3 regions of the Pseudoalteromonas sp. 20-92 genome follow, and region 3 is predicted to be linked to each of the others. Evidence: predicted binding sites of a transcription regulator. Region 3 holds the regulator's gene; each other region holds the start of a gene.
The links. The regulator ArgR, encoded in region 3, controls arginine synthesis, uptake and breakdown. The targets are predictions, from matches to a motif close to ANTGAATANNTATTCANT.

Region 1 (10,573 bases), on a different contig from region 3:
TGCGGCATTACGTCCTTCAAAAATAGCAGTTACCACTAAATCTGAACCACGTACAATGTCGCCACCAGCAAATATTTTAGGGTTAGTAGTTTGATGTGTAAACTCACCTTGTTCTGGTGCATTAATGCCGCCCCAGTGATTTATTTCCACATCGTATTTTTCTAACCAATCCATTTTGTGTGGTTGGAAACCAAACGCCATAATAACTTGGTCTGCTTCAATAACATGTTCTGAGCCAGGTACTTCTTCAGCACGGCTTCTGCCTTTTGCGTCAGGTTCGCCTAATTTAGTTTTAACCATTTTAACGCCGGTTACTTTACCTTTATCGTTCAGAACAATGCCTTTAGGCTGAACGTTATACGTAAATATAACGCCTTCTTCTTTCGCGTTTTTAACTTCACGTTTAGAACCAGGCATATTTTCTTTATCACGGCGATAAGCACACGTTACTTTTGCAGCATTTTGACGAATAGACGTACGCACACAATCCATGGCTGTATCACCACCTCCAAGTACGACTACTTTTTGGTTAGCCATATCAATACACGGTTGTTTTGTCTCGTCGTAGCCCATTACACGATTTGTATTACCAATCAAAAATGGGAGTGCATCATGAACGCCTGGTGCATCTTCATTTTCAAGACCTGCACGCATACTCTGATACGTACCCACCCCTAAAAATACGGCGTCGTAATCAGCTAAAATTTGATCAAGCGTAATATCAACACCTACCTCAACATTTAACTTAAACTCTACGCCCATTTCAGTGAAAATTTCACGGCGCTTTTGCATTACTGATTTTTCAAGTTTAAAAGAAGGAATACCAAACGTGAGTAGTCCACCTATTTCTGGATGGCGATCAAACACCACTGGCTTAACGCCATTTCGTACTAAAATATCAGCACATCCTAAACCTGCAGGGCCAGCACCAATAATGGCTACTTTTTTGTCGGTCCATGTTACATAAGACATATCAGGCTTCCAGCCCATTTTAAATGCCTCATCAGTAATGTACTTTTCAATATTACCAATTGTAACCGCACCAAACTCTTCATCGAGCGTACACGAACCCTCACACAAGCGATCTTGTGGACAAACGCGGCCACACACTTCTGGTAAACTATTGGTACGATGAGAAAGCTCAGCCGCCTCTATAATACGGCCCGTACGTATTAACTTTAACCATTGTGGAATGTAGTTATGTACAGGACATTTCCACTCACAGTATGGGTTACCACAATCTAAACAACGGTCAGCTTGTGAGTTAACCTGATTTTCTGAAAAGGGCTCGTAAATTTCTACGAAAGATTTTTTACGTGACGAGATTGGTTTTTTGCGTGGGTCTACACGCTGCACGTCTATAAATTGATATACATTTTCGCTCATACTGCCCCCTTATTGCGCCTGAACACGTAGTTCGGCACTACTGCGAGCGCGATGCCCGAGTAAACTTTTTACGTCGCTTGATATTGGTTTTACTAATTTGAACATAGGTAAGTACAATTCAAAGTTAGCTAGAATACTTTCTGCTCTGCATGAACCCGTAAGCTCTAAATGCTCAGCAATTAAGCCGCGTAAATGTTCTTGATGCGATGTTAATTCTTCAAGTGTAACCACTTCTACTAGCTCGGGATTAATGCGCTTTTCAAAATCATTTCGCTCATCTAAAATATAAGCGAAACCACCTGTCATACCTGCACCAAAGTTAACGCCTACGTTGCCCAGTACACATACAACGCCGCCAGTCATGTATTCACAACCGTTATCACCTACGCCTTCAACAACGGCTTGTACACCTGAGTTACGAACTGCAAAACGCTCTCCGGCACATCCAGCTGCAAACAATTTACCGCCTGTCGCACCATATAAGCATGTGTTGCCTGCAATTGTAGCTTTATGACTTTCGAACGACGAGCCAAGTGGTGAACGAATAACTAGCTTGCCACCAGCCATGCCCTTCCCTACGTAATCGTTAGCATCGCCAACCAATGTCATTTCAAGGCCACCTGCATTCCACACGCCAAATGATTGACCCGCAGTACCGTGTAATTCAATTACGACTGGATCCGCAGCCATACCTTGGTTGCCATATTTATCTGCAATATAGCCAGAAAGCATTGCACCTACAGAGCGGTCAGTATTACAAATACGACTAACAAGCGAGATACCGCTTGACGTATCAATTGCCTCTTGCGCTTTAGCTAATAAACTTTCGTTTAACTTACCTAGGTAATGCGAACTGTTAGGCGCACTACAATACAGCGTTTCGCCAGTTGGGTTGTTCGGCTGAGCAATAACAGACGATAAATCAATTTTCTTCTGCTTTGCTGTTTTACCTTCAATGGCTTCAAGCAAATCTAAACGACCAATTAAGTCAGTTAAGTTTACAACACCCAAGCTTGCCATAATTTCACGGGCTTCTTGCGCTATAAACTTAAAGTAGTTCATCGCCATTTCTGGTAGGCCGTGATAATGCTTTTGGCGAAGTGTTTCGTCTTGTGTTGCAACACCGGTCGCACAGTTATTTAAGTGGCAAATACGCAAGTATTTACAACCAAGGGCAACCATTGGGCCAGTACCAAAGCCAAAGCTTTCAGCACCTAGAATTGCTGCTTTAATAATATCTAAACCTGTTTTTAAGCCACCATCTGTTTGCAGGCGAATGCGATGACGAAGGCCATTTTCAACAAGTGCTTGCTGTGTTTCAGCAAGGCCAAGCTCCCATGGGCTACCGGCATATTTAACTGAAGTAAGTGGGCTTGCACCTGTACCGCCATCATAGCCAGAAATAGTAATTAAATCGGCATAGGCTTTAGCAACACCTGTCGCAATGGTTCCTACGCCTGGTTCTGAAACCAGTTTTACAGAAATAAGTGCTTTAGGGTTTACTTGTTTTAAATCGAAAATTAGCTGTGCTAAATCTTCAATTGAGTAAATATCGTGATGTGGTGGTGGCGAAATTAACGTAACACCTGGCACCGAATAACGAAGTTTAGCAATATATGGGGTTACTTTTTCACCCGGTAATTGCCCGCCTTCACCTGGTTTTGCACCTTGCGCTACTTTAATTTGAATAACATCAGCACTACGTAAGTAATGCGGCGTTACGCCAAATCGACCTGAAGCGACTTGCTTAATACGTGAATTTTTCTCGGTACCGTAACGCAGCTTATCTTCGCCGCCTTCACCCGAGTTTGAACACCCACCCAAGCGGTTCATCGCAATTGCTAGCGCCTCATGCGCTTCTGGCGATAAAGCACCAATACTCATTGCGGCCGAATCAAATCGTTTATAAAGATTTTCTGCAGGCTCGACATCATCAATGCTAATGCCGGTTTCAGGCAATTTAAGCGAAAGCATGTCACGTAGCGTAGCAATCGGACGATTATTAACGAGTTTTGCATACTCACTGTAATCGGTGTATTCACCAGAACGAACTGCTTTTTGTAGGGTTTGGATTACATCCGGATTATAAGCATGATATTCGCCACCATGAACATACTTAAACAAACCGCCGTGGCTTAATAATTTACGTTTACTTAAAGCAAGTTTATGTAGGCTCTGTTGATCGTCATCAAAATCGGTAAAACAAGCACCCTGTATGCGACTTGCCACTCCTTTAAAACACATTTGTACAATAGCATCAGATAAACCAACCGCTTCAAACAACATTGAGCAACGATATGACGCAACCGTACTTATGCCCATTTTAGACATGATTTTATATAAGCCCTTGTTAATGGCTTTACGATAAGCAAGCGTTACTTCGCAATACGACTTATCAATAATTTTATTGTCGCTCATTGCAACTAACGATTCATACGCAAGGTATGGATAAATGGCAGTTGCACCAAAACCTAATAAAACTGCAAATTGGTGTGCATCGCGCACACTACCGGTTTCAATAATAATATTCGATTCACAACGAAGATTATTATCAACAAGACGATTTTGCACCGCGCCCACAGCCATAGCTGCTGGAATAGGTAAATTCGTTTCATCAAAGTTGCGGTCTGTTAGAACAAGCATAATACAGCCCGATGCTGCTTTTTTCTGCGCAATATCACAAATTCGCGATACTGCTTTTTCCAATCCTTCTTCAACTGTATACGTAATATCAATTTTACAGTAGCTGTAATGTGCTTCATCAGCATTTAATAATTGCTGCATGTCTGCGTACATTAAAATTGGCGTATCAAACTGTAGGCGCTTAGCGTGGCCTGTTGTTTCGTTAAATACATTTTGCTCACTACCAATACAGGTTGCAAGCGACATTACATGGTTTTCACGTAGTGGATCGATAGGTGGGTTTGTTACTTGCGCAAATTTTTGGCGGAAGTAATCATAAAGTGAACGATGCCCTTCACTAAGCACAGCAAATGGCGTGTCATCACCCATTGAGCCCGTTGCTTCTTGGCCGTTTTCACCCATTACACGAATAACGCTATCAAGCTCTTCGTTAGTATAACCAAACATTTTTTGATATTTAGCTAGCGTTTCGTCATCAAATGAGCGATTACCGGCGTCTTGCTCAGTAAGATCTTCAAATGGAACTAAACGTTTAACATTTTCTTCAAGCCATGACTTGTAAGGATGGCGAGATTTTAAATCTTGATCGATTTCATCCGAGTGCCAAATTTTGCCAAGCTTAGTATCAATAACTAATAATTCACCTGGACCAACACGACCTTTCTCAACTACTTCATCAGCAGTGTAATCCCAAATACCCACTTCTGATGCAAGCGTAATAAAGCCATCTTGTGTAATTACATAACGCGCAGGGCGAAGTCCATTACGGTCAAGGTTACACGCCGCAAAACGACCATCCGACATTACAATACCTGCCGGACCATCCCATGGTTCCATATGCATAGAGTTAAAGTCGTAAAATGCACGTAGATCATCGTCCATTGCACGGTTTTTTTGCCATGCAGGTGGAACGAGCATGCGCATCGCACGGAATAAATCCATGCCGCCAGCTAAAAACAGTTCAAGCATATTATCTAAGCTTGATGAATCAGAACCAGTTTCGTTTACAAACGGTGCCGCTGTTTGTAAATCAGGAATAAGTGGTGACGCAAACTTATAAGAACGCGCACGTGCCCATTGGCGGTTACCTTCAATGGTATTAATTTCACCATTGTGTGCTAAATAACGAAAAGGTTGAGCAAGAGGCCAACGCGGTTGAGTATTAGTAGAAAATCGTTGATGAAAAACACAAATCGCACTGGTCATACGAATATCAGCTAAATCTAGGTAAAAGTTAGGTAAATCTGCAGGCATCATAAGGCCTTTATAGATAGTAACTAATCCAGACAAGCTTGCAATATAAAAAGCTTCATCATCAACAATACGCTTTTCAGCACGACGACGCGCTACATATAAGCGTCGCTCTAAATCTTTAGAGCGCCAACCTTCTGGCGCACTAACAAAAATTTGTTCAAACCCAGGTAATTGTTGTACTGCTATAGGACCTAACATTGATGGGTCGGTTGGCACTACGCGCCAACCTAAAATATTTAGCGTTTCTTTTTCTAATTCTTCGCTAAGTATTTGTTTTGCAGCTTGTGCTAAAACAGGATCTGAATTTAAAAAAATCATACCTACGGCATAATTTTTACCTAAGTGCCAATTGTTCTCAGCCGCAATAGCACGAAAAAAGCTATCTGGTTTTTGTAATAATAAACCACAGCCATCACCTGTTTTACCATCGGCAGATATACCGCCACGATGCTGCATGCGATCAAGCCCCGTAATAGCAGTACGAATAAGCCTATGACTAGCTTGACCATTAACTTGGGCTATTAAGCCAAAGCCACAATTTTCTTTTTCTAATTTTGAGTCGTATAACATAGACCCCTCCCCTTGCTGCACTGTTAGCGTGGATGAACTGCTCGACGATTTGCTAACAGACGGACAAAACTAGCCTCTATCGTAAATAGAGTCAATAGCATTTTGAATACATATTCACATTCTTGAATATTTCTCACTTCATAGCAAGATTTCTTTTTCATCATTATTTTTAACATTTAGTCGTATATTAGGCGTTATTTTTTCATGACACTGGTGTCAAGTTTAACATTTTGTAAAAACAACCAAGTAAAAAGCTACAGCTTACGTAAACGTAAAGCTCTCATTCAGTGAATAAATATTCAACATACACCGATAAAGTTAGTTAACATTTAGATAGTTTTGTGCTATTTCCGTAATTTTGAGGCTTAACCTCTCTTCTTTTTACTGGTCATTAGTATAGTTATTAATATTTGTGGCATTTTTAATCTCTTAATAGTGAATTTTTATTTACTAATGCGTCCACTGCGGACACTTTTATGTCCGCGGACATATAAAAAACACATAAAATAAAATTTAATCATCTAATTACAGTAAGTTACGCTTTGGCATGCTAATCGTATAGAGCTATACACATTCGTTAAGTGGAATAATTATGTTTATGCTTAGTTTATTTTTGATATCTCCTATTGTCGCTATTTGCACCGCAGTTTTTTTTCTACTGTGTGAAAAATATATAAAAGCCGTGTAGGAGAGCCTAATGATTAAAGATACCAGCGCACAAGACGTACAGGTAAAGGCACCTATAAACTATAAAAAATACGCGGTCATCACTGCGGTTATTTTCATTGTAGCCTCGACAATTGCTTATATTTTTTTAACGAGTCATAGCGCTAAAAGCTCTATTAGCCGCTCAAAAGTACAGGTTGCCAAAGTACACGTTAAAGCGCTCATTCGAGACATTGCCGCCAGTGGTAAAATTGTTGCTGCTAATGCTCCTAAAATCTACAGCCCAGAACGTGGTTTTATAGATTTAAAAGTAAAGGCTGGCGATACAGTAAAGCAAGGGGGCACACTTGCTCTGCTGCAAAGCCCTGAGTTAACTAACGAATTAAAGCAACAGGAGTCTGTACTTAAACGACTACAAGGCGAGCAGCAAAGGCAGCATTTGCAAGCAAGACGCCAAACACTCACTTTAAATAAAACACTCGATATGGCACAAGTTGAGCTTAACGCCGCTGAGCGCGAAAATCGCCGGGCGCAGTTATCAATACAAAAGCACTTAATTAGCCAAATTGATCTTGAAAAAGCAGTTGATGATTTATCACGTGCAAAGCTCACATATAAGCATGCACAACAAGAGGTATTACTTGCAAAAGACACGCTCGCCTTTGAACTACAAGCAGCTAAAAGTGATGTAACCCGCCAGCAACTTATTGTTGATGATTTAATCAGAAAAGTAAGCAACCTATCTATTAAAGCTACCGTTACTGGGATCGTGGGTAACCTACTTGTGCAACAAAAAGCCGCAGTGACGCAAAGCCAACCTCTTATGACACTCGTCGACTTAAGTAATTTCGAAGCAGAGCTCCAAGTACCTGAAAGTTACGCAAACGAATTAGGACTCGGTATGGAAGTAGAGCTTAAGTTAGGCAATGAAACAGTGATAGGGAATTTATCCGCCATATCACCAGAAGTTAATAACCGTGAAGTAACAGCACGCGTCCGATTTAAAGGCGTTACTAACAACATTCGTCAGAACCAACGCTTAACTGCACGTATTTTACTCGACAACCGAGAAGGTGTAATGCAAGTAAAGCGCGGTGCATTTATGCAGCAAGGCGGAATTGTTGCTTATAAGGTAGAAGGCAATATTGCAAAACGCATACCTATTACTATAGGCGCCACAAGCATTAATGCGGTTGAGCTTTTAAGCGGACTAAAAGAAAACGATGAGATTATTATTTCAAGCTACAGCGACTTTAAACAAGCCGACACGATTTTATTAAATTAAACAGACGTTCTCAACCAACGCTAAAAATAATTAGGAACACCCATGTTACAAATGAACAATGTAAGTAAAGTATACCAAACAGAAATGGTACAAACCCATGCACTTCGAGACTTTAACCTGCAAGTAAACGAAGGCGAATTTATTGCTGTTACCGGTCCTAGCGGCTCAGGAAAAACAACCTTTTTAAATATTGCAGGTATGCTCGAGCCTTTTAACGAAGGTGAGTACCTGTTGGATGGTGTTAATGTTGGCAGCTTAAACGACAACCAACGTGCTGATTTACGTAATCAAAAAATTGGCTTTATATTCCAAGGCTTTAATTTAATCCCTGATTTAAATTTATATGAAAACATTGAAGTTCCTCTTCGCTATAGAGGGATTAAAGCAAATGAGCGAAAACGTCGAATTGAGCAATGCCTTGAACAAGTTGGTTTAGCATCTCGCGCTAAACACTTACCTCAACAACTCTCTGGTGGCCAGCAACAACGTGTTGCAATAGCCCGTGCGCTTGCTGGTGAACCTCGTTTTTTACTAGCCGATGAGCCAACAGGTAACCTTGACAGCTTAATGGCTCGCCAAGTTATGGAGTTACTTGAACAAATCAATCGCGACGGTGCCACTATTGTAATGGTAACGCATGATAGCGAATTAGCCCGCCGTGCTCCGCGTAATATTCAAGTAGTTGATGGGCAGCTTGCCGACTTTACGCTTTATCAGGGCGCGCAAACTATAAAAACAGCATCGGGGGTTTAACTAATGTTTATTCATTATTTAGATTTAAGTTGGCGCAGCTTCAAGCGCACCCCACTGGTTAGCTTTTTAATGGTACTTGCCATTGCGATAGGTATAGGCATAACAATGACCAGCCTTAGCGTTTATCACATGATGTCGGCCGATCCTATCCCAGAAAAAAGCAGCCAACTTTACAGTGTGCAATTACAAACAATGGACGATGGTAGTACGTGGTGGACAGAAGATAACACACCACTACAACTGACCTATCAAGATGCTGAGAACTTATTAAACGCACCCACGTCAGAGAAAAAAGTGGCTATGATGCGTACCGGCTTTTCAGTTTATTTAGATTCAGATAAAATAAAACCTTTTATAGGTAATGCTCGCATGACAACGCCTGACTTTTTTAGCATGTTTAATTTGTCATTTTTGTACGGTGGAGCTTGGAGCAAAGAGCAAGAAAACTCAGCCGCACCTGTGGTTGTTATTACCCAAGAGATAAACGATAAACTATTTGCAGGAAAGAACTCCGTCGGAGAACTGATTTACTTAGATGATGCAAGCTACCAAGTAGCTGGTGTTATTAACCATTGGCCTCTCAATATTAAATATTATGATTTAAATAACGGTGCATTTAATCAAGTAGAAGAGTTATTTATGCCCTTTAGCTTAATAAAGGCAAAAGAGCTCGTAAGTTGGGGCAATAGCAATGGATGGAAGCACGAAAACACACCAACCTTTGCAGATAAACTGCAATCTGAGCAAGTATGGATCCAGTTTTGGGCAGAGCTAAATACGCTTGAACAAAAACAAGCCTATCAAAATTACTTATTAGCCTATATGCAGGAACAACAAAAACGTGGGCGATTTAATCGTAAAGAACTTGAGTATAAACTTCGCGATGTAAACCAATGGATGCAATACAATAACGTCGTCACCGAAGACAATAAAATTTTAGTGGGCCTGAGCTTTATGTTTTTAGGTGTCTGCTTAGCCAATATTTTAGGTTTACTTTTAGCCAAGTTTTTACGCAGAGCGCCAGAAGTAGGTGTAAGACGCGCATTAGGTGCGAGTAAAAGGCAAATATTTTTACAGCACTTAGTTGAGGTCGCCATGCTTGGCTTTATAGGTGGCATGCTAGGAATTGCACTAGCACAACTTGGCTTAATGGGCGTAGGGCAAAGCTACGACTACTATGAAAATTTAGCGACAATGGATTTAACCATGCTATTGAGCGCCCCATTGATTGCAATTACAACCTGCATTTTGGCTGGTTTGTACCCTGCTTGGCTAGTGTGTAAAACCAACCCTGCCATTTATCTTAAGAGCCAATAAGGAATTTAACAATGTTAGAAATAAAACCTATATTTAACGCCTTATGCCGCTCAAAGGTGGGCGCTGTATTACTGCTAATTCAAATTGCAATTACCACAGCTATAGTCAGTAATGCTGCATTTATCATTCAAGATAGAATTAGTTATTTAAACCAAGAAACGGGCTACCCTGAGCAAGATATATTTAAGTTTAATGTAATGACCTTTGGTACTGATATTAACTTAAGTCAGCAGTTTGAGCTTGATGAAAGCATGCTTAGAAAAATGCCAGGCGTGGTCGATGCCGCATTAAGCAGTAGTATTCCACTATCAGGGAGTGGCAGCGCTTCGAGCTTTAATTTAAAACCTGCCCCACAAGAAGGCCTAAGTGTCAGGGCCGCTTATATTTTTATAGACGATCATGCTATTAATACCTACGGCGTTAACTTAATTGCAGGGCGAAACTTTACCGAAGATGAAGTGCTCGTTACAAACGAAATTACACAAAAGCGCACCAACGTCACTATAGTCACTAAAGCCCTACTTGATGAGCTCTACCCTGATGGAGATGGTTTAGGGAAGATAGTTTATTTTGGTGACCTACCACTTAAAGTTATTGGCGTGATCGGAAAAATGAAAGGCCCGTGGCTCAAAGACAGTAAACCAGATAATTTTGCGTTTATTCCTTATATTAAAGCAGAAAGTTATACACAAGTTGCCG
Region 2 (10,573 bases), on a different contig from region 3:
AGAAAAACTAATCGTTTTTCCCTGATTAACTTTATTTAGGTATGTATCGCCGAGTATATGCTTAACACTGGTGGCTGCGTTAAGTAAGCGCGTATCAACAGAGTGCATTATATCTGCGCGTGTTGTTTGGTAAGTATAATAAACGTAGGTAAGTAAACTGATTAAAAATAGGCTAAAACCCGCCATTAACCAACTTACCCTTACTCTTCCTTTTAGCATGTGCGTCCCTTTTTTGTTATTTTTTTATTATACGCAAAATATATAAATGCCCAATAATTAATTCTTATTTATTGGCAAGGCTTAAATATTAATTAAATTATCACTTTTTTGTCATGTCTTTGTCTGCTTTTATGGCTTTAAGCGAGACATTTTAGTTATATTGCAGTAAAGTTAGCGCAATTAATTAAAAACACTGTTACTTAAAATAACGCCTTAATTTGGCGTGTTTCATAGACAAACACGTGTTTTAGCTACACACACACTAGGTATTGAGATGGATCAAAAGCGTTGTGCCGTCGCCTCTAAAGAAAGCCTTAAGCGTATATTTACTGTACCTGAAGCGCCAGACTCAACTTTAAGCAAAATCGAGCTTGAAATTTCGAGTAATTTAGCAGGTTTCTTAAACGAAAATATTGCGGCAATTGAAAAACCATTACATGAAATAGAAAAAGACTTTCAATCGGCAGTGATCCCAGAAGATCCAACGTTTGTATCTGCTTATGCCCAAGACATTATGGAGCAACTTGTTGCGCATTCTGTGCATACAGCTGCGCCTAGCTTTATTGGTCACATGACCTCTGCTTTGCCGCATTTTTTATTACCGCTGTCAAAACTGATGGTAGGGCTAAATCAAAATCTAGTAAAAATAGAAACATCTAAAGCGTTTACGCCTCTTGAACGTCAAGTACTTGGGATGATGCATCATCTAGCTTATGGGCAAGAAGATTTATTTTATTCTAAATGGATGCACAGTGCTAAAACCTCATTAGGTGCATTTTGCTCTGGTGGTACGGTTGCTAATATTACTGCGCTTTGGATTGCGCGAAACCGTTTATTAAAACCGGATGGCGATTTTAGAGGTATAGGCGCACAAGGCTTAATTGCCGGTATGCTGCATTATGGCTATAAAGGTTTAGCGGTATTAATATCAGAACGTGGACATTATTCATTAGGTAAATCGGTTGATTTACTCGGTATTGGTCGCGATAACCTAATTGGTATTAAAACTTGCGAAAATAATAAAGTCGATGTAATAGCGATGCGCGAAAAAGCACGTGAGCTTGAAGCGCAAGGCATTAAAGTAATGGCCATTATTGGGGTGGCGGGTACAACCGAAACCGGGAATATTGACCCACTGGACGAAATGGCCGATTTGGCACAAGATATTAACTGCCATTTTCATGTAGATGCTGCATGGGGAGGAGCGACGCTTTTATCAAACACGCATCGTCCTTTACTAAAAGGAATTGAGCGAGCAGATTCAATTACCATTGATGCACATAAACAAATGTATGTACCCATGGGCGCTGGTTTAGTTTTATTTAAAGACCCCGCTGCAACTGATGCAATAGAGCACCATGCTGAGTATATATTACGTAAAGGTTCAAAAGACTTAGGTAGTCACACGCTTGAAGGTAGTCGCCCAGGTATGGCGATGTTAGTACATGCTTGCTTACGTGTTATTGGTCGTAAAGGCTACGAGATGTTAATCGATCGTAGTATAAAAAAAGCACATTATTTTGCTGGTTTAATTAAAGCAGATGAAGATTTCGAACTTATTTCAGAGCCTGAGCTGTGTTTACTAACGTATCGTTATGTACCTAAACAGATTAAGCAGGCAATAAAAGATGCTGATGCAACAACACGTTTAGACATTTTTGCATCACTTAATCGTTTTACTGCGAGTATGCAAAAGCGTCAGCGGGAGTCTGGTCGCTCGTTTGTATCACGTACACGCCTAACGCCATCTAAATACGATAATCAACCTACTGTTGTATTTAGAGTGGTCCTTGCAAACCCACTTACATCAGGCGCTATTTTAAAAGATATTTTAGCCGAGCAAAAAGAACTAGCTAAAACAGATCCTGTATTTAAAAAGTACCTCAGTAAGTATATGTAGCTAATAGGGTGTAATTTAAAACAAGAAGACGCTTAATTGCGTCTTTTTTTTACTTGGTTACTTAATAAACTTGAGGGATTAAACCTAACGCTAATTTCTTATTTACAACTGTATGAACACAGGAGTAATACCAATCTGCTTAAATATAGGGTCTATTTAACGTTAAGGAAATTACGCTAGAACTAGGCAAAAAATTTTGTATCTAGTTGCTCTAAATAATTATTTTCTGTTGTCATCGATAAGATTTTTTTATCTCAAAATAGGGCACTTAATTAAGTTAATTGATATTAAAACAGCTGGCTTTAATAATGTTACTGATAATTTTTTGTGACGGTTTTATTTTTTCCATTGCTAAAAACTCATCAGGCTGATGGGCTTGATTTATTGAGCCCGGCCCCATAACGATTGTTTCACACCCTAATTGCTGAATAAAAGGTGCTTCAGTACAGTAATTAACAGCTATTGCTTTTTGCCCTGCTATTTTTTCAGCTAATATCACTAAAGCACTGTCGGTGTTGCCAGTAAAGGCTGGTATTGGCTCGTGTAAATCAATTACGCTGACCGCATTGGGGTATTGTTGATTTATCTCTTTCGTTGCATCAAGTATTAATGCTTGTAACTCTTTTACACTCAAACCTGGTAATGGGCGCATATCTATATGCATTTCGCAGCAAGCACAAATTCGGTTAGCGTTGTCGCCGCCATGAATATTACCAAAATTTAATGTTGGGTAAGGTATTTCAAAGTGGCTTAATGAATACTTATGCTTTAACTGCTCTTTTAAGAACAATAATTTTGAAGTCACTTTATGCATGATTTCTATGGCGTTGAGACCACGTTCGGGATCAGAGCTATGACCTGAGCGTCCAATTACTCTAATCGCTGTACTCATATGTCCTTTATGTGTAAATACCGGTGTCATATCAGTAGGTTCACCAATTATACATCGCGCAGGTTTTAAATTTGGGTGCTTACATATTTGCTGTGCACCTGCCATTGTGGTTTCTTCGTCGGCAGTGGCGAGTATTAAGATAGGCTGGGTTTGCTGCTTTTCATCAAGTTCACTAATCGCTTGTAATACAAACGCAAAAAAACCTTTCATATCAATGCTACCGAGCCCATATAATTTATTGTCGAGTTCGGTAAGTTTAAACGGATTATGATTCCAGCGACTATCATCAAACGGGACAGTATCGGTGTGGCCCGCGAGCATTAATCCACCATCTCCTTTGCCACGTTTAGCTAATAAGTTATAGCGACCTTTACCTCCTTCTAATTCAATGATTTCACATGTAAAGCCAAGTGTTTCGCACCACCTCGCAAGTAGTTCAATTACGCTTTTATTACTCATACACTGACTATCTTCAATTGCACTGATAGACGGAGCTGCAATCAATTGTTGATACATAGAAATAAACGATGGCAAAGGCATAAAAAAATCCAAAATAAGTATTCAATTTAATTGCATAACAATATAAAAGTATTTATGATGAATATCAATTCACTTTTTAAGCATAAATATATTAAAGTAACGTTATGAAAACAATGCGACGATAATCAAAATTCATTAATAAAAGGCTAAATTAGCGCCAAGGCTAGTTTAAGCGAACAAGATAGACAAGTAACAACTAATTTTAAGATAACGAGTAACAAATGAATGTAGTGATTATTGGCGCAAGCGGTTACAGCGGCGCAGAGTTAGCAAGTTTAGTTGCTAAACACCCAAACTTAACTTTAGCGGGTTGTTATGTATCAGAAGGCAGCTTAGATAAAAATAAATTGCTAAGTGATTTATATCCTGAACATCTAGGCTTGCTCGACTTACCATTACTCCCTCTTGGTGAATCAGCTTTTGATTACATTCAAACTAGTGCTGACTATGTGTGCTTATGTACAGACCATAAAGTGAGTGTTGATTTAGCACCGCGTTTTTTAGCAATGGGTAAAAAGGTATTTGATTTATCTGGTGGCTATCGCCTTGCAAGCAATGATGATTACGTTACATATTATGGTTTTGAGCACCAACATCCTGAGCTATTAAATAAAGCTGCTTATGGTTTAGCTGAGTGGAATGGCGAAGCTATTGCCAATGCACGGTTAGTCGCTGTTGCTGGATGCTACCCAACGGCCGCACTAAATGCATTAAAGCCTTTGCAACAAGCCGGTTTATTAAGCGAACAGAGTATTATTATTAATGCGGTATCGGGAGTTACCGGCGCAGGGCGTAAAGCCAGTGTAGGAACGCATTTTTGTGAAGTGTCGCTTGCACCTTATGGTTTGTTTAATCATCGCCACGGTCCTGAAATTGAGCAACATCTTGGTCACCAAGTCTTATTTACGCCGCACTTAGGCAATTTTCCTCGTGGTATTTTAGAAACTATTTATGTGCAGTTAAAGCCTGAGGTAACAAGTGAGCAAGTAACACAAGCGTATCAGGTACTTGCCGATGAGCCACTTATTCGTTTATTAGGCGATAAAATCCCATCAATAAAAGGTGTAGCTAAGCAACCTTATGTTGATATTGGTTGGCAGCAGCAAGGATCGCAATTAATTGTTATTGCAGCAATAGATAATTTATTAAAAGGCGCTGCAGGTCAAGCTTTACAGTGTATTAATCTATCAATGAATTTAGAGCATACCACGGGCTTAAAAGGAGCGTTTTAAATGAGTAAAAAAACGTGGGTTATTAAACTAGGTGGTGCTGTACTTAATACAGAAAACGCGGCTAAAGCATTGTTTGATGTACTTAATGAGCAACAAAATGCTCAGTTTGTAATTGTACACGGTGGCGGTGCACTTGTTGATACTTGGCTAAAAGAAGCTGGTTTTGCCAGTGCTAAGCACCAAGGTTTGCGTATCAGCCCTGCAGAGCAAATGCCTTACATCGTAGGTGCACTAGCAGGTTGTGCCAATAAACAATTAATGACTCAGGCTATTAGTGCAGGGCATAAACCGGTTGGGTTAAGTTTGTATGAAGCGGGTGTTACTGCTACTCAAAAGTTAAAAGCACTTTGTTTAGTAGGTAAATGTACAAGTAACGATGATTCTATTATTAACGATTTACTTAAAATTGGCAGGCTACCGATCGTTAGCTCTATCGGTTTTGATGAGCAAGGCCTTTGGTATAACGTAAATGCTGATGAAGCTGCAGCGGCTATTGCTAGTAATTTAAACGCAGAACTTATTTTTATGACTGATGTAGAAGCGGTGCTTGACGCAAATAAGCAGCCCTTACATCAACTTGACACAAAACACATTGATACTTTAATAGATGAAGGAGTAATTGTGGGCGGGATGGAGGTCAAAGTTAAGACCAGCCTTCACGCTGCCCAACATTTACGACGCGGTGTGTATATTTCCAGCTGGCAAAAGCCAGAAAATTTAACTGACTTGCTTGAAGGCAAGCATGTCGGAACTAAAATTACACCATAGGTTTATTATGTTTAAGAATTTTTTAACCGGTTTAGAATTAGACCAAGAAGGCGCACTTAATTTACTAAAGTTAGCGCAAGACATTAAAGTAAAACCAGAGAAATACAGCCAAGTATTAGCTGGTAAATCGGTTGTAACGTTATTTGAAAAACAAAGTTTACGTACGCGTTTATCATTTGATATAGGTATTAATCGTCTTGGTGGTCACGCGGTTTATTTAGATCAGCAAAATGGCGCTATGGGTGCACGCGAATCAATTAAAGATTTCGCTCTTAATATTTCAACATGGGCTGACGGGATTGTAGCGCGTGTTAATCAACACAGTACGCTAACTACATTAGGTGAATATTCATCGGTACCGGTGGTTAATAGTTTGTGTGATTTGTATCACCCGTGCCAAGCACTCGCTGATTTTTTAACGCTTCAAGAAGTACATGGAGATGTAAGTGAGCTTAAAGTTGCTTACTTAGGTGAAGGTAATAACGTAACTCATTCATTGATGTTGTTAGCAGCTACACTAGGTACAGATTTTGTAGCTGTAACACCAAAAGGGTGCTCACCAGATTCACAAATACTTAAAAAAGCAGAGCAGATTGCAGCAATGAACGGTGCATCAGTTATGGTGAGCGACAGAGTTGAAGCTGCTGTTGGCGCAAATGTTGTTTACGCAGATACTTGGGTATCAATGGGTAATACAACACCAATTGAGCAAGTTAAAGCCAAGTATATGCCATATCAGCTAAATCAGGCATTGCTAGATCAAACCGGTGCTACGACGGTATTACACTGCCAACCGGCGCACCGTGAATTTGAAATTACCTCAGAGGTAATGGATGGTCCAGCATCTAAAATTATTCAACAAGCAGAGAATCGTATGCACGCGCAAAATGCTCTGCTAGTTACATTATTAAATCCAAATTTTGTTAAGGAACACCTATGAGTTCAATTAAAAAAGTCGTTTTAGCCTATTCAGGTGGTCTTGATACATCGGCTATTGTGCCATGGTTAAAAGAAAACTATGGTTGTGAAGTTGTTGCGTTTGTAGCAGATGTAGGTCAAGGGGCAGAAGAACTTGAAGGCGTAGAAGCTAAAGCAATTGCCTCTGGTGCATCTGAATGTTATGTAGTTGACTTAAAAGATGAAATGGTAAGTGATTACATTTACCCAACACTTAAAACGGGCTCAATTTATGAAGGCACTTATTTATTAGGTACCTCTATGGCGCGCCCAATTATAGCTAAAGCGCAAGTTGAAATAGCGCGTAAAGTAGGCGCTGATGCACTTTCTCATGGTTGTACTGGTAAAGGTAATGACCAAGTTCGTTTTGAATCATGCTTTGCAGCACTCGCACCTGATTTAAAAGTAATTGCGCCATGGCGTGAGTGGGACTTATCGAGCCGTGAGTCATTACTTGATTACTTGGCGGATCGTGACATTCCGTGCTCAGCATCAGCGACAAAAATTTACAGCCGTGATGCTAACGCATGGCATATTTCACACGAAGGTGGCGAGCTTGAAGACCCATGGTGTCAACCAACTGAGCAAGTATGGACATGGACTAATTCTCCAGAGCAAGCACCAGATAAATCAGAACTCGTAACTTTAAAAGTTGTTGAAGGCGAAGTGGTTGCTGTAAATGGCGAAGAACTTAAACCATATGACTGTTTAGTTAAATTAAACGATATTGCATCACCTCATGGTGTTGGTCGTGTTGATATTGTAGAAAACCGTTTGGTAGGCATGAAGTCACGCGGTTGCTACGAAACGCCCGGCGGTACAGTTATCATGGCAGCACTTCAAGCAATTGACGAGCTAGTGCTTGATAAAGCAAGCCGTAAATGGAAAGAAGTGCTGGGTGGTGAATTTTCGCATTTAGTATATGACGGCCGCTGGTTTACACCACTTAAAGATTCTATTTTAGCCGGTGCAGAAGCGCTTTCTAAAGTGGCAACAGGTGAAGTCGTACTTAAATTATATAAAGGTCAAGTAACTGCGGTTCAAAAGCAGTCGCCAAATAGTTTATATAGCGAAGCATTTGCCACATTTGGTGAAGATGATGTGTATGACCAATCACACGCTGAAGGCTTTATTCGTTTATTCTCGCTTTCAAGCAGAATTTCAGCACTCGCTAAAAAGTAAATTATTACGCCCCTGTAAAAGGGGCAATACAGGGTTTGGAGATATTTCATGGCATTATGGGGCGGACGTTTTTCTACGGGTCCAGATGAGGCGTTTAAGCAATTTAACGACTCTCTTCCCTTCGATTATCAGTTAGCAGAGCAAGATATTATCGGCTCTGTGGCATGGGCTGGCGCACTTGAGCAAGTTAATGTGTTATCGAGTGATGAGCACAAAGAACTCGTTGCAGCATTGTATGAGTTACTTGAAGAAGTAAAAGCTGATCCACTCGCTGTAGCTACATCGGGCGCAGAGGATATTCACTCGCATGTTGAAGCTGCATTAATCGAAAAAGTAGGTGATTTAGCTAAAAAATTACATACAGGCCGAAGCCGTAATGATCAAGTCGCAACAGACTTTAGATTATGGTGCCGTGATACCGCTGAGCATATTTTAAAAGCAATTGAGCAACTTAAAGGCGAGTTTGTATCTTTAGCTGAGCGTGAACTTGGTACTATATTGCCCGGTTATACTCATTTACAGCGAGCACAGCCAGTATTATTTAGCCACTGGTGTATGGCTTACGTAGAAATGCTAGAGCGTGATGAAAGTCGCTTGCAAGACGCGAAAGCGCGCATGAATTTTTGCCCACTAGGAAGTGGTGCATTAGCCGGTACTGCTTACCCAATTGATCGTCAAGCACTTGCGCAAGGTTTGGGTTTTACTGGTGCGACTAAAAATAGTCTTGATGGCGTCTCTGATCGCGATTTTGTTGTAGAGTTATTAAGCTGTGCATCGATTTCGATGATTCACTTATCGCGTATGTCAGAAGATTTAATATTTTATAACTCGGGTGAAGCTGGTTTTATAGAGCTTGCAGATAACGTGACATCGGGCTCATCGCTTATGCCACAGAAAAAGAACCCTGATGCATTAGAACTTATCCGTGGTAAAACGGGTCGTGTATTTGGCGCGTTTAGTGCGATGATGATGACCTTAAAAGCACTCCCTCTTGCTTACAACAAAGACATGCAAGAAGATAAAGAAGGTATATTTGACGCTATGCCAACATGGCTTGCGTGTATTCATATGGCACAAGCTTGTATTAAGGACGTTAAGGTCAGAGGAGATCGTACACTTGCTGCTGCTAAAGGCGGTCATGCTAATGCAACAGAGCTTGCTGATTATCTCGTCGCAAGAGGCGTACCTTTTAGAGAGGGGCACCACATTGTAGGCGTCCTTGTTCAGCTTGCTATTAGCGAAAATAAAACGCTAGAAGAGCTTTCGCTTGAGCAATACAAATCAGTTAATGATGTTTTTGAAGACGATGTATACCCGGTATTAGAAATTGATGCGTGTATAAAAGCGCGCCAAGCTCTTGGCGGCACATCGATTGAGCAAGTAACTGGTGCAATTAAAGAAGCCAAAAAAAAACAGCAAATAACGGTTCGTGATGCAAATCTAGATGACGTTGAATCTATAGCTAAGCTCATTCAGCATTGGGCTACAGTTGGCGAAAATCTACCTAGAGCTAAAAGTGACATGGTGCATTCTATAAATGAATTTGCGGTCACTGAAATTAACGGTAAGGTATCGGGCTGTGCCTCGCTGTATATATATGATACAGGTCTTGCTGAAATTCGCTCTTTAGGTATTGATCCTCAAAGCGTTGTTACTGGGCAGGGGCGGCAACTCGTTGAGCATTTGTTAATTAAAGCTAAAAAACTGGCGTTGAATAGAGTTATTGTACTAACGCGTGTGCCTGACTTTTTCGAAAAGCAGCGCTTTACCTTTTGCACTAAAGACAGTTTGCCAGAAAAAGTAATGAAAGATTGTGAGCTTTGTCTTCGTAAAGAAAATTGCGATGAAGTTGCTATGGAATTTATTTTAAAGCCAAGTAAAAGTGTGGAGATCCCGTGTAAATACGTGGCTTAAACTCCCTGGATACAAAAAACGTACGGTTATCCCTGTGCGTTTTTTTATATCTAAAACAAACTGGTTTGATCTGTTGCATTTTTTAAAGTGTCAAATAAAGTTGGCATACAGGTTGCTTTATTATAGGTGGGTGGCAAAAATGGCTACCTAGATTAAAACAGGTAACATGTTTACCTATATAATAGCGTGATAAAAGTTGCGCAAACTATAATTTTATAAGGATTAATAACATGCAAATTTCAGCGAATAACCAAGTACAAATGCAAGCATATAATAAAACACAACAATTAAAGCCTGCAATGGAACAAACTGCTAGCCCTAAAACCCTGCAATCTGATACAGTAAGCATTTCTCAAGAGGCTATTGCTGCAGCAAGTAGTGATAGCTTACAACGTGGCGGGGGCAGTGTAATGCCTGTCAGACCAAAGTAATAATTTAAGGTTTTAAATGATTCTAACTGAGCTTTTTGGGTTGTTCTCACTGTCTGCTTTTACGATGTGGGGATTTCTGATGACTTTCTTTTTTAATGTGTTTGTATACTCATTAGATTTAAAAAGAGGTACAACTCTTCTGCTCAGTTCATTTATTATGATGATATCTTATACCTTATCTGACTACTTCTATACATGGCTTTCTATTAAAAACTCAATATACTTGGATTGGGCTTTGTATGATATTTCTACTATTTTAGCGTTAATATGCATATATAAAATAACCGAAAAAACAACACCTTCTTTTTTGTATTTAATTGTTGGATTGTCTATAAATTCGATTTTCTTTTTTTGTATGTATTTAGATATGTATATATTCGGAAATATGGAACGATGGTTTTTTTGGGATGTTTATACATACGCAGTTAATTTAATGGACTTAATTATGATAGTCGCATTAATTGTTGATAGAGACTTCCTAGGTCTTCATAAGTTAAAGAACAAAACCCTCAGTTACTTCAAATCAAACGATACCCAC
Region 3 (10,573 bases):
TATTAATTGATGAACCGGGCGTAATCGCAAATAAAATAGCGTGGCACCCAACTGACAATATTGCAGCATTTACATTGGGTAACTATGTAAATGATGACACACGCCGTCGAAACTACAGTTTACAGCTATATAAAAACGATCAACTTTCAACAATAGATTCACCTAATAAAGTATGGACCCTAGGTAAAACAGCATCCCTTGAATGGTCAGAAAATGGCGAGCGCTTATATTTTGAAAACCATCCAAAATTAGCAGCTAAAGTAAAAGCCAAAGAATATACCGACGAAGCCTCATTGTACGACTTTGATACCATACGTGAACATAAAGGTTTAGATGTATGGCACAACAACGATGCGCAAATAAAACCACGTGAAGAACAGCAATGGAACGAAGTTAATAAAAACCGCCATTACAGCGCGGTATATCACGTTAACTCGCAAAAAGTGGTACAGCTCAGTACAACTGATATGCCTGAGGTTGCACTAAACCCTCAGCGAGATGTATCTTTACTTGGCTCGTCAAATATTCCCTACCTAGAAAAAATAATGTACGGCGGTTTTTTTGCTGATTACTTTGCAGTAAATATAAACACCGGTAAACAAACTCCCATTATTAGCAACTATCCGTTTAGACCAAGCCTTGCACCAAACGGTGAATTTGCAGCTTACTTTAACGACAGCCAAATACAGTTAAAAGATTTAAAAAATAATAAAGTAACACCGCTTACAAAAGCGATTCAGGCAACCTTTGCTGATGATAAACACGACTACCCGTCTACTCAACCTGGTTATGGTTTTGCTGGTTGGATGACCGATAGCAGCCAAATACTTGCTTATAGTAAATACGATATTTGGGCGTTTGACGTAAAAACGCAGCAAGCTAAACGCCTAACTAATGGTAAGCAAAGCAATACGCAGTACCGTGTTATTAAGCTTGATAAAACCCAAGTGGGCTTTAAAAAAGGCGATACATTACTTGTCTCTGCTATTAACTTACAAACTAAACAAAGCGAAGTTGCAAAGCTCGACTTAACCACTAACACACTAACTAAGGTGCTTAGCGGTAATAAACGCTTTGATATAGTTAAAAAAGCCAAAAAGGCTGACAAGTACTTATTTACCTCGCAAACTTATAGCCAATTTCCTGATTACTACCAAACTGATTTTAGCTTTAGCGCACCAAAACAAGTGACCACGCTAAACCCACAAATTAGTAATTTTGCGTGGGGCGAAAAGCCAGAACTAATAAGCTATAAAGGTTTTGATGGCGAAGACTTACAAGGCGTACTAATAAAACCAGCGGGCTATAAAAAAGGCGATAAAGTACCTGTGGTTGTGTATTTTTACCGTTACATGAGCCAGCGTATGTATGACTTTCCAAAAATGGAATTAAACCATCGCCCTAATTTCCCTCTGTTTACCTCAAACGGTTATGCGGTATTTTTACCTGATATTCGTTTTGAAATAGGTCACCCGGGTAAATCGTCAACGCAAACCATGATAAACGCCACCCAAAAATTAATAGATTTAGGTATAGCTGATAAAAACAAAATTGGCTTACAAGGGCACTCATGGGCAGGTTATCAAAGTGCGTTTATGATAACCCAAACAGATATGTTCAAAGCGGTTGTATCAGGTGCACCAGTATCAAACATGACCAGTGCTTATAGCGGCATTCGATTAAAATCGGGTCTTGCTCGTCAATTCCAATACGAAACAGGGCAAAGCCGTATAGGTAAAAACTTATTTGAAGCCCCTAAACTTTATATAGAAAATTCACCTGTATTTTTTGCAGACAAAGTGAATACGCCTATTTTGATAATGTCTGGTGATAAAGATGATGCCGTACCTTGGCATGAAAGCGTCCAGTATTATTTAGCACTTCGTCGTACAGGAAAGAATGCAACCTTTTTACAATACGAAGGTGAACCGCATCACTTGAAAAAGTTTCCTAATCAGGTCGATTTTTCAGTGCGTATGATGCAGTATTTTGATCATTACTTAAAAGGTAAACCTGCTGCTAAATGGATGGTTGAAGGTGAGGCCTTTATTAAAGAGTAGTACCAATCTGCATAGAGTTAAATAGACCTCATATCTAAACAGGTTGGTATAATACCAACCTGCATAAATCTTTGATCAATTTAACGAATTAAATTGCACTATAACATCGTTAAAAATTTTTTATTTAGAACACTAGATACAAAAATTTTTGCCTAGTTCTAGCGTAATTCTCTTAACGTTAAATAGACCCCACATATAAGCAGATTGGTATAAGATAATCACCCTTTCAATAAAAAGCCGATATTACATAGTAATATCGGCTTTTTATTGAAAAATCACAGTTACATGATTTTTAGCTACAAAAAAACCGCGTATAAAACGCGGCTTTTAAATGCTTTTTAATTACAGACCAGCACGGTCTTTAATTACAGCAATAAGTGGTGAACCAGCATGGTTACCTTCAGCCCAAGCGATATCTGCGCCATCAGCTAATGAACTTTTTGAAAGGTTTTTAACAATGTATTCACCAGTACCTACTGCGTTGCTTGCAACTGCATGGCGTAATAAGTTATTACCATTACATTGTATTGCATCGTAGATATTACGAATTTTTACACGAGAACTTTTAAGTTTACTACGTAAACGGTTTTTATCGTCCGCAGCTATATACTCGCAAATAGATACAGCTAATTGATCTTCAGCGTTTGCAGGCGCTACATACGAAAATGAACCTACTGCAATAGCAGTAACAATAACTAGCTTTGGTAATTTAAACATGAAAAACCCTTTATGGTACTTTTTACCTATGTTGATTGGTTAATATTGTACCAACACACGTAGATTTTCGCAATAATGTTATTGAATTTTATATAAAGTTACGAATTTATAACTAGATTTGTTTTTATTATCAGGCTGCATACTTAACTCTTCTTTAAGCTCCCATTTAGCTATTTTTTGATAATCTGGGAATTGTGTATCGCCTTCTACATCTAAATCTATAAACGTTAAATATAAGCGATCTGCACGCTCTAAAAACTGCTGATAAATATTTCCACCACCAATGATCATTACTTCTTCAGCGTCAGAAACTAAATTCAATGCAGCCTCTGGTGTTGCTACCGTTTCAATTCCATCAGCTTGATACCCAAGATTACGAGTAATAATAATATTACGTCGCCCAGGCAGAGGACGTCCGATAGATTCAAAAGTTTTACGACCCATAATTACAGGCTTACCTGTAGTCACTTTTTTAAAATGCTGAAGATCTGCAGGTAAATGCCATGGCATTTTATTATCTAGGCCAATTACACGGTTATTTGCCATTGCTGCAATCATTGAAATTATCATATTAAATACCTAGTACTTTATTTTTAAACAAAGAAAAAGGAGCATAAGCTCCTTTTTATAAATTCTATTTAATTAGCGCTCGTAGACAACTTCTACGTCGTAATCATCTTCATCCCAGTCGTCCCAATCATCATCATTGCCCTTACCTTTAGTGGCTTTTTCATGATAGGTATCCCACTTGAATTCAATCTCTTCATCTTCAACCTGTACAAACTTCTCTTTAGGCATGCTATCGAGCAGTGTCATTATGTTGTGAATTAAAGGTTGAGTATTGAGTTTATTAATCGCTGAAATGTGATAAATATTTTCAGTTTCGCCCAGTTCTTCTGCAATAGCTTCACATAACGCTTTTGCTTCGTCCTCTGGTAATAAATCTATTTTATTAAAAACTAACCAACGTGGCTTTTCAGCTAATTTAGGGCTGTATTGATGTAACTCGTTAATAATCGAGAATGCATTATCAACAGGGTTTGAACCATCTACCGGCATTACATCGATAATGTGTAATAACACACGACAACGCTCTAAATGCTTCAAGAAGCGGATGCCTAAGCCTGCACCATCAGATGCACCTTCAATTAAGCCTGGTATGTCAGCTATTACAAATGATTTATTCGCTTCTGGACGCACTACACCCAAATTAGGAATAAGCGTTGTAAACGGGTAATCAGCTACTTTAGGCCTTGCTGCTGATACACTACGGATAAACGTAGATTTACCTGCGTTAGGAAGCCCTAGTAAGCCTACATCCGCTAATAGTAGCAACTCTAATTTTAAATTACGTACTTCGCCTTCAGTACCCAAGGTTTTTTGACGAGGTGCTCGGTTAGTACTTGATTTAAAACGTGCATTCCCCAAGCCGTGGAAACCACCTTTTGCAACCAAAATACGTTGACCATGTTGCGTTAAATCACCAAGTCCCTCTTGGGTATCAACATCCATGATACGTGTGCCTACAGGCACCATAACAAATAAGTCATCGGCTTTTCGGCCTGTACAGTTACGGCTACGACCGTTAGTACCACGTTCAGCTCTATGGAAACGCTCAAACTGATAATCAATGAGGGTATTTAAGTTTTCATCAGCTTGTAGATAAACACTACCACCGTCTCCACCGTCACCGCCGTCTGGTCCACCATCTGGAACATATTTTTCACGACGGAAAGACACGATGCCGCTGCCACCGTCTCCAGCTTCTGCGCGAATTTCTACTTCATCTACAAACTTCATGATTACTCACTTTAGGGATTGGCTTGTTAATTTAACTATTATATACCGAAGCCAAGCTGATTGCAGGCTTGGCTTCGGTATATATTTTTTTCTTAAAACAAAAAACCCCGCAAAGGCGGGGTTTTTTAACTACCTTACTGATTACTCAGTTACGATAGTTACGTATTTACGGTTTAAAGGACCTTTCTGTTCAAACTGAACTTTACCATCTGCTTTTGCGAAGATAGTGTGGTCTTTACCGATACCTACGTTTGTACCAGGGTGGAAACGAGTTCCACGCTGACGAACAATGATGCTACCCGCTAGAACTGATTCGCCACCAAAACGCTTAACACCTAGGCGTTTGCTTTCTGAATCGCGACCGTTACGAGTACTACCAGCTGCTTTTTTATGTGCCATTTCTAAGTACCTCTAATTAAGCGCTAATGCTAGTGATTTTAACTTCAGTGAACCATTGACGATGGCCCATTTGCTTACGAGAATGCTTACGGCGTCTAAATTTAACAACCTTAATCTTCTCACCGCGACCATGTGAAACAACCTCAGCTGTTATCTTGCCACCGTTTACGAACGGTACACCGATCTCGATTTTCTCACCATCAGCAACTAAAAGTACTGAATCAAATTCTACTGCCGCACCAGTTTCAACGTCTAATTTTTCAAGACGAATCGTTTGACCTTCAGTCACACGATGCTGTTTACCACCACTTTGGAAAACCGCGTACATAATTAACTCCGTCTGTGCACCCTCAAATCGGTGCAACTAAAATATTCTTCGATAGGGCGCGAAGTTTACGCTAACGCGAAATAACTAGCAAGCCTATTTTGTAATTAAAATGAATAAAAAGTAGCTGCATTGAGAGTAATTCAATATTTCCCCCAGTTTATATTAATTGACCCTTTTGCCAAGTGCTTTTTAGCTGTTAAGCGAAATAAGTTAATGCGCTTAAATAGAGCTCTCGCTGTATAATATCTAAGCGCGACTCAGACTGCATATTGGTTATCTATTAATCAGTTATCTCAACCAATTAAGCTCTTATTCAGTACTTTAATAGTGTTTTTTCAATCAATCGTCACAAAATATCGAGCTAGTGCATTTTTTGTTGTACAATCTGCGCCGTTCACACATAAAAATTGGCTCGGAGATCAATGGATATAAAAGCTATCCAGGCGTTAATCGAAAGCGATATGAATGACGTCAATCAACTTATACATGCGCAAATGCGCTCAGATGTGGCGTTAGTTAATCAGCTTGGTTTATATATAGTTAGCAGTGGCGGCAAACGTGTTCGTCCAATGCTCGCAATTTTAGCAGCCAAGGCGCTCGGTTATCAGGGTAAAGATCACATAACACTTGCAACAATTGTTGAGTTTATCCATACAGCAACGCTATTGCATGATGATGTTGTAGATGAATCAAACTTACGACGTGGCACGCCTACAGCAAATGCTGAATTTGGTAATGCTGCTAGCGTATTAGTTGGTGACTTTATTTACACTCGCTCATTTCAGCTTATGGTTGGCCTTGGAAAAATGCAGATTATGCAAGTACTTGCCGATGCAACAAACATTATTGCTGAAGGTGAAGTATTGCAGCTGATGAACTGCAATGACCCAGATACGACTGAAGCCAGCTATATGCAGGTTATTTACTCTAAAACGGCTAAATTATTTGAAGCAGCGACAGGCCTTGCTGCCATTATTACTGAGCAAGACCAAGCGACACTCGACGCATTAAACTTATACGGTATGCATTTAGGCACCGCGTTTCAGTTAGTGGATGATGTACTCGATTACAATGCGGATGCTGAGCAGCTAGGTAAAAACATTGGCGATGATTTAGCTGAAGGCAAACCAACCCTTCCGCTTATTTATGCTATGCAACATGGTAGCGAGCAGCAAACGCAACTTATTCGTGATGCAATAGAGCACAGTAATGGTATGGAGCATTTAGAAGAAATTTTAACTGCACTAAAACAAACTAATGCGCTTGAGTTTACAATGCAAAAAGCAGAGCTTGAGGCCGAAAAAGCCATTGCCTGTTTAGACTTTTTAGCTGAGTCTGACTATAAGCAAGCACTTATAAGCCTTGCCCGTATTGCGGTTGACCGCGACCACTAGTTTTAACTAGTTACACAGTGTGACATTAATTCTGAGCAATAAAAAAGCCTGCAAATGCAGGCTTTTTTGTTATTCGATTTTGGCTATTACGCCATGAAATCAACACCTTCTTTGATGTCTTTTTTCAATGTTTCAAGCATGTCATTTTTTGCTTTTGTTTCAAATGCGCTTAGTTCGCCGTAAGAAAGAATTTCTTCTACGCCGTTTTTACCTAAACGTACTGGATGTGCAAAGTACTCTGCATCGCCATTTTCAACAGCAACGTAAGCGTAATCTACAACTTCTTCACCTTGTAGGCCTTTAACTAAAGACATACAAAAACGAGCTGCAGCAGCACCCATAGATAGCGTAGCTGAACCACCGCCTGCTTTAGCATTTACAACTTCAGTACCCGCATTTTGGATACGTGGAGTAAGTGCAGCAACTTCTTCATCTGTGAAAGAAACACCTTCAACTTGAGAAAGTAGAGGCAGAATCGTTGTGCCTGAGTGACCACCAATTACTGGTACTTTTACAGTTGCTACGTCTACGCCTTTAAGTTCAGCAACAAATGCTTCTGAACGAATAACGTCAAGCGTAGTAATACCGAATACGCGTTTAGCGTCGTAAGTACCTGCTTTTTTGAATACTTCAGCAACAATTGGAACTGTGCCGTTTACTGGGTTAGTAATAATACCTACTAACGCTTTAGGACAGCTGGCAACAATGCCTTCTGCTAACGTTTTGATGATGCCAGCATTTACATTGAATAAATCAGCACGATCCATACCTGGTTTACGTGGCATACCCGCTGGGATAAGAACGATGTCAGAACCTTCAAGCGCTTTATTTAAATCGTCTGCGCCAAAGCCTGCAACTTTAACATCTGTTGGGATGTGAGAAAGGTCAACCGCAACACCTGGTACTACTGGTGCAACATCATAAAGTGATAATTCAGAGCCAGCTGGTAAGCCTGTTTTTAATAATAAAGACAACGCTTGGCCGATACCGCCTGCAGCACCTAATACAGCAACTTTCATTGGAATTCTCCGTCATTTGAGGTAGGAAATATTTGTGGCTCTTAAGATAATGAAATTAGCGACTAAAAACAAATTTATCCTGTCTATTTCAAGTATATTTTCGACCATAGTCGTAAACTTTTGTGATTTAACGCATCAAACTGGCAAGTTAACTAAACAACTGCTGCATAATTATTCATTATTGTGTAGAATTTGCAGCATAAATAACAAAAATGAATAAAGACTATGCAACCACAAGATAAACAAGAAGCACTGGTAAAAGCATTTAAATCGCTTTTAAAAGAAGAAAACTTTGGCTCTCAAGGCGAAATAGTTGATGCGTTAAAAGAGCAAGGCTTTGACAATATAAGCCAAAGTAAAGTATCACGCATGCTAAGTAAGTTTGGCGCTGTACGCACACGTAATGCCAAGCAAGAAATGGTTTACTGCTTACCTGCTGAAATGGGTGTACCTACGGCTAAAAGCCCATTACGCCAATTAGTAATCGACATTATGCACAACGAAATGATGATCATCATTCGTACCAGCCCAGGTGCGGCTCAGCTTATTGCACGTTTATTAGATTCATTAGGTAAAGCAGATGGCGTACTAGGAACTATTGCCGGCGATGACACTATTTTTATCGCCCCGGCTAAAATATCTGAAATAGACGTGACACTTGAACGCGTTCGCATTTTATTTGATACGGTTTAATAGCAAATTAAATTTGTTTTAAAAACCCTATTGAAGGTGCAAAAAAAGCAGAACCCATATCGGCTTGAGTAAAATCAAGCCAGTGGTCGTAACAATCACCTTCGCCTAAACGGCTTTTAAGTATTTTTTCGAACGCGGTTCCTGTACATGCACATGTAATTGATAACATTCCCTGCTCATACACATCGCCATAAGGCATGCTTTGATTTAATAGTAGCGGTTGCCCGTCTTCATCTTTTAGCTCACTACGCGAAGCATGGCTGGTTTCGATCGCAGGGGTAATTAGTGTGTTATCAAGGCGCGTACGACCCATTATTTGCTCTTGCTCACTTAATGATAAATGCTGCCACACAGTTAAGTCATGCTTATAACGTTGTACATGAATATAACTTCCTTGATCTTCAAAGCTACCCGGTTTATTTATTAGTGCCGTCGCACGCTTTTTTCTACCATGAGCAGAATCGCCACCATAAATAAAGCCATTAAAGTCTCGTCCATCTAAAAAGCGAAAATTACGAACCTGCTCTACCAGCTCTACATCAGGAGCAAATAACTTTAATACTTGCAGGGCAAATAAATGGTTAACGTCTTCACGGTCAGAGCGAATTTGCACAAACAAATCACACGGTTGCACGCTCATTTGGTGATCGCTGTGATTTATATTAGGAAAGCTCTGTAATTCGCTTGGAATGTACTCAGGAAGGATATGTGGCCAATATTGCGCACCAATAGCGACCATACAAGAGAGCATTGATTCTGAAAACTGATCGCTAAATTCTTCTTCAATAGCGCTTACTTGCTTTAGTTTTACGCGTAACGATTCATCTTGACCATCAAACACATTAAAAAATAAGTGCAAACCGTGTAAGTTTGCTTCAGCACAAATCCCTGATTGCGCTTGCGCCATTGTTATTCCTTAGTTTTATAGATAAAAACACAGCGAATAACAAATTAATTATGATTCGAAAAAGTTCACCGTGTGAGGTTTTATTTTTATTATAACCTGCTCATTTTTTTCAAATGATTGGTCATATTGTGCAGCAACTTCAACTTCTTGCTCAGCAATAACGACTGTGTAAACATACGCTGAACCAATAAAGCGACTACTTAATATTGTAGCTCGTTCACAGTGTCTGTCACATAGATTGTCACTTACCAATTCAATCTGGTGAGGACGAACATATATTTTCCCTACACTCGCTCTATGCTCATGTCCAATATATGATTTAACTAAGCCAAACGGTGTATTATATTCAGTTGTCGTTAATACTTCTGCCTCTAAGTATATGCCTTGACCCAGAAACTCTGCAACCTCCTTTGAGCTTGGGGCTGCAAAAAGCTGTTCTGGCGTGCCTTGTTGCGCAATTTTACCGCGATGCATAATGGCAAGTGTATCGGAAAAGGCAAATGCCTCTTCTTTTGAGTGCGTAACAAATACAGCAGAGACTTGTGTTGCCTTAATAATTCGACGTATATCGGCGATTAGTTCAAAGCGTACTTGTGTATCAATGTTTGAAAAAGGCTCATCAAGCAATAATAAACTAGGTTTATAAGCTAATGCGCGAGCAATCGCTACGCGTTGCTGCTGACCACCCGATAACTGATGAGGAAATCTATCGGCACAGCCAATTAAATGAACAAGCTTAAGCATTTCATCAACACGATGCTGCTTTTGGGCTTTACTCATTTTACTAAGCCCAAATGCGATATTATTTGCCACTGTCAAATGCGGAAACAATGCATAATCTTGAAACATCATGCCGATGTTACGATGCTCAGGTGAGACAAATGATTGCTCATTACTCACTAATTTACCGTCTATAAAAATAGACCCTTGCTTGGCTTCAATTAAACCTGCAATGGCTTTTAATGTGGTTGTTTTACCGCAACCACTTGCACCGAGCAGACAAACAATTTCATCTTTGCCCACTGTTAAATCTAAATCATGAATAACCTTTGTACCGTTATAGTGATAGCTCACGCCTTGTAAAATTAAACTACTCATTTAACTACGTTGCTCCATAGAACGATTAATAAAATACAAAGGAATAAACCCGACAATAACAATAAATAATGCCGAAATTGAAGCAAGCTCTAACTGCTCGTCACTCACATACTGAAATACATGAGTTGCTAAGCTTTCAAAGTTAAACGGTCTGAGCA

Region 1: gltB (glutamate synthase large subunit) is a predicted target of ArgR. The motif match lies at 5,955-5,972, and genes of this name have one in related genera.
Region 2: argC (N-acetyl-gamma-glutamyl-phosphate reductase) is a predicted target of ArgR. The motif match lies at 3,608-3,625, and genes of this name have one in related genera.

Annotation. Positions count from the first base shown of each region.
Region 1 is NZ_JANJGQ010000008.1:95,444-106,016, reverse strand. Features, by position in the region: gene NRL14_RS09875 (FAD-dependent oxidoreductase) at 1-1,386, opposite strand, end outside; gene gltB (glutamate synthase large subunit) at 1,396-5,853, opposite strand; gene NRL14_RS09865 (efflux RND transporter periplasmic adaptor subunit) at 6,551-7,804, shown strand; gene NRL14_RS09860 (ABC transporter ATP-binding protein) at 7,847-8,557, shown strand; gene NRL14_RS09855 (ABC transporter permease) at 8,561-9,874, shown strand; gene NRL14_RS09850 (ABC transporter permease) at 9,886-10,573, shown strand, end outside.
Region 2 is NZ_JANJGQ010000025.1:1,742-12,314, reverse strand. Features, by position in the region: gene NRL14_RS17380 (GGDEF domain-containing protein) at 1-219, opposite strand, end outside; gene panP (pyridoxal-dependent aspartate 1-decarboxylase PanP) at 494-2,119, shown strand; gene argE (acetylornithine deacetylase) at 2,397-3,551, opposite strand; gene argC (N-acetyl-gamma-glutamyl-phosphate reductase) at 3,773-4,783, shown strand; gene argB (acetylglutamate kinase) at 4,784-5,551, shown strand; gene NRL14_RS17355 (ornithine carbamoyltransferase) at 5,559-6,491, shown strand; gene NRL14_RS17350 (argininosuccinate synthase) at 6,488-7,690, shown strand; gene argH (argininosuccinate lyase) at 7,739-9,604, shown strand; gene NRL14_RS17340 (hypothetical protein) at 9,835-10,035, shown strand; gene NRL14_RS17335 (hypothetical protein) at 10,052-10,573, shown strand, end outside.
Region 3 is NZ_JANJGQ010000004.1:218,498-229,070, forward strand. Features, by position in the region: gene NRL14_RS06235 (prolyl oligopeptidase family serine peptidase) at 1-2,060, shown strand, start outside; gene NRL14_RS06240 (DUF3718 domain-containing protein) at 2,403-2,777, opposite strand; gene folA (type 3 dihydrofolate reductase) at 2,856-3,347, opposite strand; gene cgtA (Obg family GTPase CgtA) at 3,420-4,577, opposite strand; gene rpmA (50S ribosomal protein L27) at 4,719-4,976, opposite strand; gene rplU (50S ribosomal protein L21) at 4,993-5,304, opposite strand; gene ispB (octaprenyl diphosphate synthase) at 5,727-6,698, shown strand; gene mdh (malate dehydrogenase) at 6,785-7,717, opposite strand; gene argR (transcriptional regulator ArgR) at 7,943-8,410, shown strand; gene NRL14_RS06280 (Dyp-type peroxidase) at 8,418-9,317, opposite strand; gene NRL14_RS06285 (ABC transporter ATP-binding protein) at 9,366-10,415, opposite strand; gene NRL14_RS06290 (iron ABC transporter permease) at 10,416-10,573, opposite strand, start outside.